3 regions of the Vibrio toranzoniae genome follow, and region 3 is predicted to be linked to each of the others. Evidence: predicted binding sites of a transcription regulator. Region 3 holds the regulator's gene; each other region holds the start of a gene.

Region 1 (3,285 bases), 1.0 Mb from region 3:
AGTACGATAGTTGGCGATCGAGCCTGTAACTTCACACCAATCTAGGTAGGCCTTAAGACGAAGCTCACCGGTTGATTTGTCGCTAGGATCAACGCCAATGAAGCCAACATCAGAGATCCCCTGATCCGATAGATGCGTTAACGCACTATTGATCACTTGTTGGTTATCATAGTTAATCGACGTTACGTTCTCGGTATCCAGAGCAATAACCACGGCTTTGTGTCCCCACGCTTCGATCGCTGGAATGTCACAGTCCGTAAAGCCAAACACAATGATGCCATCTACATTGCGACGCTTAAGAACCTGAAGATGCTCGTTGGCTTTGTCCCTATCAAGTTGGCTTTCCATGATCACCACGTCGTAATCCGCTCGATACAACTCAGTTAGCATAGTGCTAACGGCTTTGTTTTCAGAGGGAGAATCTAAACGAGAGATGATCACGCCGATGACTTTTTGACTGCCACCACGCATTGATTGCGCAGACTTTGAAGGCGTGTACCCAGATTCTTGAATTACTCTTTCCACCCTTTCACGGGTTTCAGGTTTCACTTTAGGATCATTGGTCAGGACGCGAGATACGGTTGACTTACCAACACCGGACAGCTTAGCAATATCGAGAATAGTGAGTTTTTTGCTCATAAAAAGTCTAACGTTAAAAGGAAGAGAAGAAAAAGTGAGGGTAGACACCCTCACTTAACTGTTTGTAAATCCTAGCAGTTCTTACTATGACTTACTTATTGCAATTTCGATACACAACACGACCAAGTTCGAGACGTGCATTGTCACCTTTAGTACGCAAAGTGATGCTGTTCATTACCTCTGCAGTACCATCGTCTAGGATGTATTTGGTTCCTGAACCTGCCGGTACTTGAGTCAGACGATATTCATTATCAGGCAAACGAAGTACCGCTTTTTCATTATCAAGGTAAGCGACGTCAAACGAAACATCCGACTCACATTGATAAGTCATGAATTGATTATTCGATGCTTCACTATCGGGGGCCGCTGACTTAGAGCACCCGACCAATGCTACCGTACATAGAGATGCTACCAACATAGCTTTCATACTTCGTTCCTCATCTTTATATGATCAATAACACTTAGTTTAGTCTCAAGTTAGAAAACCCTTATTGATAATTAAGTGCCTAGTCATAGGTAAATACCTTATGTGGCAAATAAACGCTTAGCCTTTTAAGAAAGCAGGTACGTCTTTAATGCTATCAAGTACTACGCTAGCTAGCGCTTCACCCTTTTCAGTAATGGGCTTACCGGTTCTCACCAATACTTTAGTGCCAACTCCTGCCGCCTCTGCTGCCATCATGTCTTCAGCTTTATCGCCGATCATGACTGAATTAGCCATATCAATTTTCAGAAAGTCACGAGCAGAAATGAACATGCCTGGCTTTGGTTTACGACATTCACAATCTTGTTTGTAATCCCCAATGCCGTGTTCAGCGTGGTGAGGACAGTAATAGATGCCATCGAGTTCGACACCATTATCAACAAAGTTCCAATCCATCCACTGCGTCAGAGAAAGAAAACGGTCTTCGCTAAACATGCCACGAGCAATGCCTGACTGGTTAGTCACTAGCACCAATAAATAGCCCATATCTTTAAACGCTTTAGCCGCTTCAAACACACCGTCGATGTATTCAAAGTCATGCTCATCATGTACGTAGCCGTGATCAACGTTAATCACACCATCACGATCTAAAAAAACAGCAGGTTTAGACAAAATTCAGTTCTCTATCAACGCTCTATTAATCATTAATTATTACACGCTTTATTTGCTTCATCACTATCTATTTATTTCTGCACTTGTTAAAAAACGGTTTCCAACTTAAATAACACCTCTTACGTTTAGCCGTCTAGACGTAAAAATATCTATTGACTTAGATCATAGAACACCATAGCATCGTCTGTAAATCGAGCGAGCTATCGACATATTATTCTGTTCTATCTGCACGGGTTTCTCTATGATTAAAGTGAATCAAGTCAATAAGGTTTTTTATCAAGGCACTAAAGAAATCAATGCCTTAATTGATATCAACCTCCACATACCTCAAGGTCAAATCTTCGGAGTCATCGGCTCTTCAGGTGCAGGTAAAAGCACCCTGATCCGTTGTGTAAACATGTTAGAAGCCCCGACTTCAGGTGAAGTGATTGTTGACGGTATCGACCTAACAAAACTCAGCAAATCTGAACTAAGCGAAGCGCGCCGTAACATAGGTATGATCTTCCAGCACTTCAACCTATTGTCTTCTCGTACCGTATTTAACAATGTAGCACTGCCTTTAGAGCTTGCTGGTAGAGATAAAGCGGCTATTGAAGCGAAAGTGAGTGAGTTACTTGATCTTGTTGGCCTTGCGGACAAACGTGATACTTATCCAGCGAATTTAAGTGGTGGTCAAAAGCAACGTGTCGCGATTGCTCGTGCATTAGCGTCAGACCCAAAAGTACTGCTTTGTGATGAAGCAACCAGTGCTCTGGATCCAGCAACCACTCAATCTATTCTTGAGCTGCTACGAAAAATCAACCGTAAGCTAAGCATCACGATTCTATTGATTACTCACGAAATGGATGTGGTTAAAAACATCTGTCACGAAGTCGCCATCATTGGTGGCGGCGAGCTTGTAGAAAAAGGGACTGTGGGTGACATATTCGCACACCCTAAAACAGAACTGGCGCATCAATTTATTCGTTCAACGCTGGATCTGACGATTCCTGAAGATTACCAAGCGCGACTGCAAGAGACTCGTGTAAACAGCAGCTATCCACTGGTACGCCTTGAGTTTACGGGCGCAACGGTTGATGCTCCGCTGATGACGCAGATTGCACGCAAATTTAATATCGATGTCAGTATATTAAGCTCTGATCTTGATTACGCCGGCGGTGTAAAGTTCGGCATGATGGTCGCTGAACTGTTCGGTAATGAAGCCGATGATAATGCTGCTATCCAATTCCTACGCGACAACAATGTAAAAGTAGAGGTGCTTGGTTATGTCCTTTAGTTTCAACGAGATTGCTGACTGGATCAGCCTGAACGGTAACCTTCTATTAGGCGCAACAGGCGAAACGCTGTACATGGTTGCTGTTGCTGGCATTGTGGGTTTTGCTGTCGGTATCCCATTAGGCGTGATTCTACACACGACTAAAAAAGGTGGTCTGTTAGAGAACACCAAAGTAAACAAGATTCTAGGCGCGATTGTGAACGTGGGTCGTTCAGTGCCTTTCTTAGTGCTGATGGTGGCGATTATCCCACTGACTAAGATGCTGATTGGTACC
Region 2 (3,285 bases), 1.4 Mb from region 3:
CCAGTTTGGGCACTGTAACTTTGTGCATTGTAACCATTCATCTGATTTAAGAAGTGTGATCTGTTTTTTAGCGTGACCTTGGTAAGCGTTCTAAACTTAACTTTAGTCGGTATGTTCGTAAGGAGTACGGGATGGATTTAAGCAACGTCAAAAGTCTGGATAGCATTATTTTGCTGGGAATTGTGAATGAGAAACTTCGTTTAGAGTGTGACAGTTTTGAAGAGCTGATCAGTATGTATGAAATGGATACAGAAAGTGTTGTGGGTAAGTTGGATATGCTTGGCTATCAATACGATCCACTGACTAACCAGTTTAAGTCTTATTCGAGATAAGTCATAAATTAGCTCATGAATCGACACCATTTAAAAGTCACAGAACGAATCTGTGACTTTTTTTGTTTCTTCCTTATAGTGCTGGCTTGAATCACATCATCATGTATGGATCTTAAACGACTTCAATACCATCAAGGTGACTCTTACTTTGCTGTCTTGCTGTGCTAAAGAAAGCTTGTAGATAGCGTTTGTCTTTTTCTGAGTTTCTTACCGCAGCAAACAGTCGTCGCGATAAGCCGTCGCCCAATGGTTTACTAGCGATTAAACCTTGTCTTGAAAATTCACTGATCGCCCAGTTTGGTAAGGCTGCGACCCCTAGACCAGCAGATACCATTTGCACCAACATTAATGTGTTATCTGCCTGTTTCCATTTCTTCGGCTCTACACCTGCCGGTTGCAAAAAGTGTTTCACTACATCGAGACGTTGCTTTTGAACGGGATAGGAAAGCATTGTCACATTACTAAGATCTTGTGGGTCGATGCTTGGCTTCTCTGCTAAAGGTGAATTAATAGCCGTGATCAAACGCATCTCGAAATCGAAAAGTGGCTCATAGTGAACCTCTGAACGCGGTTGAATGTCTGAGGTGATCACCAAGTCTAATTCACCGGCCATTAATGCGGGTAGAGGTTCAAAACCAAAGCCTGATGAAAAATCGAGCGTTACGCTTGGCCAAGCAACTTGGTATTCCTTCAAAGCGGGCATTAACCATTGGAAGCATGAGTGACACTCGATCGCCATGTGCAAACGACCATTCACATCCTCTTTTAGGCTTGCGAGTTCGTTCTCTGCTTTAGCAATTCTTGGTTGTATCTCATCGGCGAGCTTAAGCAAGATCTCACCCTCAGAGGTGAATTTTACGGGCCTAGTTTTACGCAGGAAAAGCTGACCGCCAATACGAGCCTCAAGGTCTTTCAATTGATGAGAAAGCGCCGACTGAGTCAGATGAAGAGAAGTTGCAGTGGCTGTAAGCGAGCCGCTGTCTCTCAAGGTGGTCAATGTTCGAAGGTGTTTAAGCTCTATCATGAGTATTCCTCATATTCCCTAAGCCAATTCAATATTTCTTAATAATCACCCTACGATGTTTTTGAATTTTTGTAAACGTCTAGATGTCCAGATGGATTTGTATTTTTCACTTTTAGGTTAATCAAGATGAAAATTATTAATAAACAAGATGAATATTTGGACGTTGTTCATCGTGCAGATTAGGGCGATAGTTTAGCCATCCAGACGCCTTGGTGAGGGGTTGAATTACGAACTAAGCAGTCTGACAGGATATTAAAAATTATTGAATAAGGAACAGGTTCATGACTACGACAACGCATATTCTTGGCTACCCACGCATCGGTGAAAAACGCGAACTGAAATTCACACTAGAGAAGTACTGGCGTGGCGAGATTGACCAATCAGAACTTAAGCAGCTCGGCAGCGAACTGAGAAATCGTAACTGGAATGTACAAGCCGACGCGAATCTAAGCTTTGCAACTGCGGGTGACTTTGCATGGTACGACCATGTTTTAACAACGACTTTGCTGTTAGGTCATGTGCCAAAACGTCACGCTGGTGGATTAGAAGATGAAAAAGCCTTCCCAGACTTAGATACCTTGTTCCGCGTTGGTCGCGGGCAATCTCAAACACAAATACAATCTCAAAAGCAGCCAACTTGTTGCGGCGGGAAACATGGTTCAGAAAGCGCCAAAGGTGGTGCTGCGGCATCTGACATGACCAAGTGGTTCAATACTAACTACCACTACATTGTGCCCGAGTTCAGTAAGGACGATTCGTTTGAAGTGAGCTGGCCACAACTGTTTGATGAAGTGAATGAAGCAATTCAAGCTGGGCACAAGGTTAAGCCTGTCCTTCTCGGGCCATTGTCGTATTTATACCTCGGCAAAGAAGTAGAAGAAGATTTTGACCGTTTAACCTTACTTCCGCGTCTGCTTACTGCTTATCAAACTATTCTGGCAAAACTCGCTAAGTTGGGCGTTGAGTGGGTTCAAATCGATGAACCAATCCTTTCTTTGGAACTTGAAAAGCCATGGGTAGAGTCATTCAAGTTGGCGTATCAAGTGATTCAAGGCGATGTGAAGTTATTACTTACCACCTACTTTGATTCGGTGACTGATACGTTAGATAAAATCGTAGAGCTGCCAGTTAACGGTTTACACATCGACTTGGCTGCCGCACCGCAGCAACTCGATGAAGTGGTGGATAAGCTACCTGAAGATTGGGTGTTTTCAGCGGGTGCAATCAACGGACGCAATGTTTGGCGAGCAGACTTAGCTACTCAGCTAGAGAAACTGCAACCTGTGAAAGAGAAATTAGGTGATAAGCTTTGGGTCGCAAGTTCATGTTCATTGCTGCACAGCCCGGTTGACCTTGAGTTAGAGGATACACTCAGCGAAGAAGTGAAGAGTTGGTTTGCTTTCGCTAAACAGAAAGTCACAGAGGTTAGCTTATTGGGTGCGGCGCTAGACGGCGATCAAAATGCCATTTTAGCGTGTGAGACTTACAGTCAACCGATTGTTGCCCGCAAGAGTGCGACCCATGTGAACAAGCCGCAGGTACAGGCTCGTATTAACACCATTACCAAAACCCTAACGGAGCGAAGTGCTCCTTATGCCGAGCGCGCCGCACATCAATCTGAAGTTCTTGGTTTACCGTTGTTACCAACCACCACTATAGGTTCGTTCCCACAAACCGGTGAGATCCGTGTTCAGCGCAGTGCTTACCGCACTGGCAAACTGAGTGAAGCGGAATACAACACCGCGTTGAAAGGTCATATTGCGGATGCGGTGAAACGACAAGAAGCACTTGATTTGGATGTACTGGTTCATGGTGAAGCTGAACGTAACGACATGGTGGAGTACTTTGCTGAAAATCTAGCAGGCTTTCAAACCACTAAGTTTGGCTGGGTGCAGAGCTATGGCTCGCGCTGCGTGAAGCCTGCGATTT
Region 3 (3,285 bases):
CTTCAAAAGAGCCCGAAAACTCAAAGCTCAGCATTGAGCCAAAGCCCGATTGCTGCTTCTTCGCGATATCATGCCCCGGATGCTTAGAAAGGCTTGGGTGGTAAATAGTGCCCACCAGATCTTGTTGTTGCAGAGAAGCCAGGATTTCACGTGAACTCTCTTCGTGAACTCGCATACGCGCACCTAGCGTACGAATGCCACGTAGAGTCATGTAGCTATCAAATGGTGTGCCGGTCGCACCAATACAGTTTCCCCACCATGCTAGTTCTTCAGCGTGCTCTTCTGTTTTTGTAACTATAACGCCACCAATAACGTCCGAGTGTCCGTTGATGTACTTAGTGGTAGAGTGAATAACAAAGTCAGCTCCCAGCTCTAAAGGCTTTTGGAATACAGGCGTCAAAAACGTGTTGTCGACAGCAACCATAGCGCCCACTTCTTTCGCTTTACGACAAGTTTCTGCAATATCAACCACGCGAACCAATGGATTCGATGGTGTTTCGATTAAGATCAACTTTGGCTTAAGCGCGATCGCCGCGTCCAGTGCCGATTGATCCGATTGATCAACAAACAGAACTTTGAAGTCACCTTTTAGCGAGCGTGTATTGAATAGACGATAAGTACCGCCGTAGCAGTCGTGTGGTGCGATAATAAGATCATCGCCGCCTAAGAAAGCAGAAACCCATAAGTTTAGCGCCGAGGTACCACAGTTGGTGACAACCGCGCCTTTGCCCGATTCAAGCTCAAACAGTGCCGTCTCTAATAAACCTCGATTGGGGTTACCTGAACGAGTGTAATCGTACTTTGGCACTTCACCAAAAGCGGGAAACCCATAATTAGTCGAAAGGTAAATAGGTGGGACAACGGCATGGTGTTGCGTGTCTGACTCGATACCAGTACGTACTGCAATTGTTGCTGGCTTCCGGCTGCTCATAGGTGCTTCCTTACAAGTTTTGCGTCTGAGAATCACAGCTGCTTGTCGGCATTTTTCGGCTGTGTTAGATATATGTAATTCACTTTACTTTCATAAACGTGAGACGTCAACACTTCTAGACGTCCGTATGTCTTTGCTTATGGCAGTAAATCCCGCTAAAATCACCACTATTAATTTATTCTAACAACTAAAGTGATGAAGGTACGCAATGGCCGACTGGAATGGTGAATACATAAGCCCATATGCTGAGCATGGAAAGAAAAGCGAACAAGTAAAGAAAATTACAGTTTCTATCCCTCTAAAAGTGTTAAAGGTTCTCACTGACGAGCGTACTCGCCGCCAGATTAATAACCTGCGCCATGCAACAAACAGTGAGCTACTGTGCGAAGCCTTTCTACATGCGTACACAGGCCAACCACTACCAACGGATGAAGATCTCCGTAAAGACCGTCCAGACGATATCCCTACTGAAGTAAAAAGGCTGATGACAGAGATGGGGATCGAATTCGAAGCGTTTGACGAATAATAAAAACAACTCAGTCACCGCCTTTACTACTGATTCGTTATAGCGGCCCCTATTCATAACATCACTCACTATACTGCTTGCGAGTGGGCTGTGAGTGATAGATATAAAAAAACCGACTCCTAATGAGTCGGTTTTTATTATTCTTGCCCATAGCGAAACCGCTACAGAGAATCCACCACAGCGGGCTATTACGCCATATAGTTAGCTGGCATATCAATACGCGCAACGCCAGATTCAACGGCCGCTTCCGCTACCGCTTTTGCTACTCGAGGAAGCAGACGCGGGTCCATTGGCTTAGGAATGATATAGCTCTTACCAAACTCCAGCGCCGTCTCACCTGCTGCCGCTAATACTTCAGCTGGCACTTCTTCTTTCGCCAGTTCACGAATAGCATGAACCGCCGCCAGTTTCATCTCATCATTAATTTCGCTCGCACGCACATCTAGCGCACCACGGAAAATGAATGGGAAACAAAGTACGTTGTTAACTTGGTTCGGGTAATCACTGCGGCCTGTACCCATAATAAGGTCTTTTCGAACTTCATGAGCAAGATCTGGTTTGATTTCTGGATCTGGGTTTGAACATGCAAACACAATCGGCTTATCAGCCATTAGTGTTAGTGCTTCAGCTGGTAGTAAGTTAGGGCCAGACACACCCAAGAATAGATCCGCATCTTCGATAACATCTTCAAGAGTACGTTTGTCAGTGTTGTTTGCGAATAGTTCTTTGTACTCATTAAGGTCATCACGACGAGTGTGGATTACCCCCTTACGGTCCAGCATGTAGATCTTCTCACGCTGGGCGCCACACTTAATCAGCAGTTCCATACAAGCAACCGCTGCTGCGCCTGCACCTAAACAAACGATCTTACATTCTTCTAGTTTCTTACCTTGAAGTTCAATTGCGTTCAGCATACCAGCTGCTGTTACAATCGCAGTACCGTGTTGGTCATCGTGGAATACTGGAACATCACAACGTTCAATCAGGCGACGTTCAATCTCAAAACAATCTGGTGCTTTGATGTCTTCTAGGTTAATACCACCGAATGTATCTGCGATATTGGCAACGGTATCTACAAACTCATCGATTGTGCGGTGTTTCACTTCAATATCAATAGAATCTAAACCTGCAAAGCGCTTAAACAGTAACGCTTTACCTTCCATTACCGGCTTAGAAGCAATAGGGCCAAGATTTCCAAGACCAAGAATCGCCGTACCGTTAGAGATAACTGCAACCATGTTGCCTTTACCCGTGTATTTATAAACGTTATCTACGTTTTGTGCGATTTCGCGAACAGGTTCAGCCACGCCAGGGCTGTATGCAAGTGCTAGATCTTCTGCAGAATCTGCAGGCTTTGTCAGTTCTACGGCAATTTTGCCTGGAATTGGGAACTCATGATAATCAAGAGCTTGCTGACGAAATTGTTCTTGAGGCGATAACTCTTGAGAGGATTGGTCTTGTCGGCTGTCTTCAGACATAGGTGTAGGTTCCTAGGTTATTATTATTTGGGGGTCTTGTTCATGTTAATGGATGTACTTCAAAGTTCCTAGGTAGTTAAAGCCTCTGTCTCATTAAAAAACGAGATTTAACTACTAATAAGACCAGTGAGCAGTGGAAATTACTATTGCCTGTTGAACTTTCAAGCGAATTTCTAAATAGAAGTAGCGGAACGACCGTTGTGGAAAATTCGGATCAACGACCTATCATTTGTATTAATTGCCTACCTATTGAATAACTAGATAGCAGAGCAGTATCCATCATTTACTCAAATTATAGGCAACAAAAAAGGACACCTAAGTGTCCTTTTTCATGTCTAAATAGCGAGAAT

Evidence for each region. The regulator MetJ, encoded in region 3, represses methionine synthesis genes. The targets are predictions, from matches to a motif close to TTAGACNTNTANANGTCTAA.
Region 1: a site for MetJ is predicted at 1,861-1,880, ahead of metN (methionine ABC transporter ATP-binding protein MetN). Genes of this name have one in related genera too.
Region 2: a site for MetJ is predicted at 1,428-1,447, ahead of metE (5-methyltetrahydropteroyltriglutamate--homocysteine S-methyltransferase). Genes of this name have one in related genera too.

Annotation. Positions count from the first base shown of each region.
Region 1 is NZ_AP025514.1:729,392-732,676, reverse strand. It holds gene treR (trehalose operon repressor TreR) at 1-639, opposite strand, end outside; gene OCU50_RS03240 (MliC family protein) at 731-1,066, opposite strand; gene gmhB (D-glycero-beta-D-manno-heptose 1,7-bisphosphate 7-phosphatase) at 1,184-1,735, opposite strand; gene metN (methionine ABC transporter ATP-binding protein MetN) at 1,977-3,011, shown strand; gene OCU50_RS03225 (methionine ABC transporter permease) at 3,001-3,285, shown strand, end outside.
Region 2 is NZ_AP025514.1:1,169,824-1,173,108, forward strand. It holds gene OCU50_RS05190 (hypothetical protein) at 1-18, shown strand, start outside; gene OCU50_RS05195 (DUF4250 domain-containing protein) at 132-332, shown strand; gene OCU50_RS05200 (LysR substrate-binding domain-containing protein) at 445-1,356, opposite strand; gene metE (5-methyltetrahydropteroyltriglutamate--homocysteine S-methyltransferase) at 1,638-3,285, shown strand, end outside.
Region 3 is NZ_AP025514.1:2,894,886-2,898,170, forward strand. It holds gene OCU50_RS13175 (O-succinylhomoserine (thiol)-lyase) at 1-931, opposite strand, end outside; gene metJ (met regulon transcriptional regulator MetJ) at 1,140-1,457, shown strand; gene OCU50_RS13185 (malic enzyme-like NAD(P)-binding protein) at 1,646-2,935, opposite strand; gene rpmE (50S ribosomal protein L31) at 3,285-3,285, opposite strand, start outside.